One region of the Paraglaciecola sp. L1A13 genome, then DNA from elsewhere that is predicted to be linked to it. Evidence: riboswitches for the same ligand, from Rfam matches in the RefSeq annotation. Region 1 holds a riboswitch; the other holds the start of a gene.

The links. A riboswitch is a leader RNA that binds a small molecule or an ion and turns the genes downstream of it on or off. The one in region 1 is predicted to bind thiamine pyrophosphate.
Region 2: linked by a shared signal. The riboswitch ahead of thiC (phosphomethylpyrimidine synthase ThiC) and the one ahead of GQR89_RS14430 (TonB-dependent receptor) in region 1 are both predicted to bind thiamine pyrophosphate.

What each region holds. Positions count from the first base shown of each region.
Region 1 is NZ_CP047024.1:3,427,255-3,429,664, forward strand. Features, by position in the region: gene GQR89_RS14430 (TonB-dependent receptor) at 1-937, opposite strand, end outside; TPP riboswitch at 1,012-1,117, opposite strand; gene GQR89_RS14435 (hypothetical protein) at 1,217-2,107, opposite strand; gene GQR89_RS14440 (acyl-CoA thioesterase) at 2,110-2,410, opposite strand, start outside.
Region 2 is NZ_CP047024.1:2,100,853-2,103,262, forward strand. Features, by position in the region: gene GQR89_RS08780 (RNA-binding protein) at 91-360, opposite strand; TPP riboswitch at 969-1,069, shown strand; gene thiC (phosphomethylpyrimidine synthase ThiC) at 1,130-2,410, shown strand, end outside.

The DNA of each region.
Region 1 (2,410 bases):
CGGGATGGAAGCCTACATACGTCCAGTCTTCGTCATAGCTATAACCCATATCAGAGTCGGATTGACTTAAAATAATAAATATGTCAGCAAATTCGCTGTTTATCTCAGTTTTGAGTCCTAGCGCATGGGTTTCCTGCCGATCGAAGCCCGGCTCATCAGCGCGTGACTCACGGCTATTCTCAAGTGAAAAAGCATCGTAGCCGTTATCAATGTCGAAATATTGATAATTAAGATCAAACGTCAACCAATCAGTGGCGAGATATTTCAGTTTTACTCGTGAAGTAAATTCATCGAGGTTATCTGTATCATCGCGGTTTAAAAAGGTGTTCTCAACGAAGCCGTCACTCTTGTACTGTTGAACCGCTACCCGATAAAATAAACTATCAGTTATCGCGTTGCCGTATGCGCCGCCTAAACTCCAAGTATTCTGTTCCGCGAGTGAAAACGATAACTTACCGCTTTGTTCTGGCCCAGCATCGACGGTTTTGATTTTAATCACGCCTGCCATTGCGCTAGCGCCGAATTCGGTCGCTTGTGGGCCTCGTAAAATCTCGACCTGCTGCACGTCAAATAAGGTTCCTACGCCTGCAATCCCCGAAAAGTCAAAATCATCTACCAAGAAACCAACCGACGGATTACTAGGCTCTGAGAATTGACTACGCTCGCCGATGCCACGTATTTGCACGAACCGGCCTCTTGAGGCGCCGCTAGCAAAATTTATATTTGCTCCAATATTTAATACATCTTCAAGATGCTGTGCCTGGCGAGATTCAATTTGCGACTCACTTAAAATGGTCGCACTCGCCGGCAAAAACATGAGCGCTTGCTCACGAAAGTCTGAGCTGACGGTAATACGCTCAAGGTCATTTAACTCATTAGCTTGGGCTGTAAAACTGGATGCAATTGATAGCGCTAGTAAGGTAGAACAAAACTTCATTGGGATCTCTTCAGTGATAGTTTGAAAAGACCCGGCTTTGCGGCAGACAAATGGGAGATGTTTACATTGGATGATGTGAACGAAATAACCATTCCTACGCCGGTATTATCCGGATCAGGTGTTAGGGTCATATCTCAACTCGAGACAAATCTCAGCCTTTCGGCACCCCTTGGTAATAAAACACACGTTTGAGCGCGTGTTAGTGGCGACAGTGTAGCAATACTGTAACCCAGCGCAAGCCCTGTTTTATCGAGTGATAAAGCACAATCGGGTAGTAAATTACTCTACCAGCTGTAACTTGACCAACTTGTTACTGGAAAAAATGGAAGACTCCTGAGTAAACCATATCTGGCCAGACGGGTGTGCACAAACCCCCTCAACTTGACCAAAACCTGGTAGCGGGATTTTATCAATTAATGCAAATTCACGATCTAATATGACGATAAACGGATCGCCAAATCCCATACGTTTAGATGGGTAGCCAACTAGAATGTAACGTTGTTTCGCTTTGTCATAATCCGCTCCGGTTATGACGCCTGGGATCCCTTTTACTAATTTTTTTGCACTCAGTTTTTGTTTATTTTGACTTTTGTCGACAATATAAATTTTGAGCAGATCCGTTAGCCAACTTTTTGAAAATAATACCAAATGATCATCAACGGCGACCAAGGCCTCCGCGTCGAAATCGTGGTTCAGTGATTCATTTTCTGATGGTTTATTTCCGTCATATGAAAGACTAAGCTTCGTTGCACTGTCGAGAGGTTCAGCACTGCGCGGAAATTTATAGATGATTACATTTTTACGGGTACCTCGATTATTGCCAATATCGCCGATATAGAAAAATGAATCATCCGCAGTCAACGCCTCCCAATCTTTATTCTTGACGTCTTCTGGTGTTAACTTGGACACAATACGGCCGTTTTCGTCTAGACGAAAGACAACCGGTGCGTTACCAGAGTCGTTCAAACTGTATACGCTATTGTCAGGCGAACAGTAAAGCGCTGAGGTTTCCTCTAACGCGCTTGACAAAGATACACTTTCTATAATTTCGAATTTCGCTTGCGTTGCAAATGCACAACTATTAATAAAGAAAAGGCTAGCAGTAAGCACTCCCGAAGCACAACGGTTTAACGCCGACAACTTGTATAGAAAATTTAGGCTATTACGCATAATTAGATTAATCCTTTCATCTCCAGTTTTGCTCGTTCTGCTAACTCATCAAAGGTTTTACCATGAGCTACAGGCAAACGAGTTTCGCGATCGACGCGCACAAAAACGATATCGTCGGCGAGACAAATCGTTCTCTTGGTCTCCTTATTTCGCACCAAGCAAGTCACTGTAATTGATGTTCGTCCAACCTTCTTTGTTTCAAGCCCAAATTCAACCACATCGCCTTGCAATGCTGGAGATTCAAAGCTGATTTCACCGATATGCTTTGTTACCAACTGGTTGGTTCCCAACTGACAAATAGCA
Region 2 (2,410 bases), 1.3 Mb from region 1:
TGATAGCAGCTTAGAAATGAGCCCAACTTTATGGGCTCACTTCAATTAAGCGGTTTTTATGGCGAACGGAGCGTAATTTGTAGCGAATATTTATTCGCTTGGTTTATCTTTGTTTTCAACTTTTTCGTCGGCTTTTTTAACGCGAATTTTATTTGCGCCTAAGGTATGGCTGTTTAAGTTAATAGTCGCGGCTTTTGCATCGCCAATTTTTGGCATTTCAACAAAGCCAAAGCCCTTTGAGCTTTTAGTGGCAGGGTCTTGTACGATAGTGCATGACTGCACAACACCATAGCCTTCAAATAAAGTGCGTAGTTCGTCTTCAGTGGTCGCTCTATCAAGGTTGCGGATCAATAATTTCATAGTAGTGCCTTTCAAAAAATATAATGCCTATATGGTAACAGCCTTTCAGCTGCATCCGTATGTGTTAATTGTGCCAAAGTACTTATGCGCTAGAACGTGATGAACGCCCGAGAGATCGTTTTATTTTGCTAAAACGGCTATTCCAACTCCGAGCACTCATGCCATCTTTAAGGATTAAGCAATTTTTTTCAAAAAATTTAACCACAGGTAGTGAGATAACCATGCTATTTAATTCCTCTATGCGCAATAAATAAAGGCTAGAATTTTATATTCTTGATAATAAAACTTGTCGCTAAATGTTGTTAACGTGATCTGTTTTTTTGTTTTCTTTAAAATTAATTTTACCGTATTTTACCGTATTTTACCGTATTTTACCGTATTTTACCGTATTTTACCGTATTTTAGCGGTGTTATTTATATCTTTTGCGCTTTTATTGCTTCATTTCAATCTATTTTGTATTTTTATGATTACTCTTATTTTCGTAGAAAACGAAATCGGGGTGTAGGCAGGTTTAGAATGAATTTAAGGTTTGTTATGCACAGCAATTAATGAATAAGTCAGGTAAAAAAAGGGGCTAGTATTTTCAAATTTGTTGACTTAATATCCGCATTCGCTCTCGGGGCGCCTCCTTTGGCTGAGATGTAGCAATACAAACCCGTAGAACCTGATCCGACTAGTATCGGCGTAGGAATGAGCAGCACATCTCTCTTTTTTTGGGATGTTTGTTTTCGTTTTCCGCGCGCCTGTATTTTTTTCAAGGAAAACAAAATGAACACTATCCTTTCTTCCAGTGAGGCATCGATTCACGTTGATGTCATATCTGAAGAGCAAAAAATTACACGCACCCCTCTTCCAGCCAGTAAAAAAGTATATGTAACATCGCCTAATGATCCTGAGGTCCGTGTGCCTATGCGTGAAATCAGTTTGACCGATGGCACCGCTGTTACCCTTTATGATACCTCTGGTCCTTATACCGATGAAACCGTCGATATTGACGTGAACAAGGGGATTGGGGATGTGCGCAGCCAGTGGGTATTAGCCCGAAACGACACTGAGCAGTACCAAGGTCGGGAAGTATTGCCTCAGGACAACGGGCACTTCAATGAAGAACGCGCCTTTCAGTATTACAACGATGAGCTGCAGCGTACGCCAAGACGGTCTTTACCCGGCAAAAACGTGACGCAAATGCACTATGCCCGCCAAGGTATTATCACCAAGGAGATGGAATACATCGCCGTACGTGAAAATCAAGCCCGCGAAGCATTGAACAATGAATTCACTACGCCAGAACGTAATCAGCGCCTAAAAGGCAATTCACTTGGGGCCAATTTACAGCCTATTACACCTGAATTTGTGCGTAAAGAAGTCGCCGAAGGTAGAGCGATTATTCCGGCTAATATCAATCATACCGAGCTTGAGCCGATGATAATTGGGCGCAACTTCTTAGTAAAAATTAACGGCAACATTGGCAACTCAGCTCTGCGCTCGTCTATCGAAGAGGAGGTTGAAAAACTAGTTTGGTCGATTCGCTGGGGCGGCGATACCATTATGGATTTATCAACGGGCAAAAACATTCACTCGACCCGTGATTACATCGTGCGTAACTCACCGGTACCGGTTGGCACAGTGCCTATTTATCAAGCGTTAGAAAAAGTAAAAGGTGTAGCAGAAGACCTCACATGGGAGGTGTTTCGCGACACCTTGATTGAGCAGGCTGAGCAAGGCGTAGATTACTTCACTATTCATGCTGGGGTGCGTTTGCATCATATTCCAATGACGGTAGACAGAGTCACGGGTATCGTCTCGCGAGGCGGGTCCATCATGGCGAAGTGGTGTATTGCGCATCATCAAGAAAACTTCCTGTATACCCATTTCGATGATATCTGCCAAATCATGAAAGCCTACGATGTGAGCTTCTCCCTTGGGGATGGTCTGCGCCCAGGCTCGCTTGCCGACGCCAACGATGAAGCGCAGTTTGCTGAACTGATCACCTTGGGTGAACTGACAACCATTGCTTGGAAGCATGACGTGCAAACGATGATCGAAGGC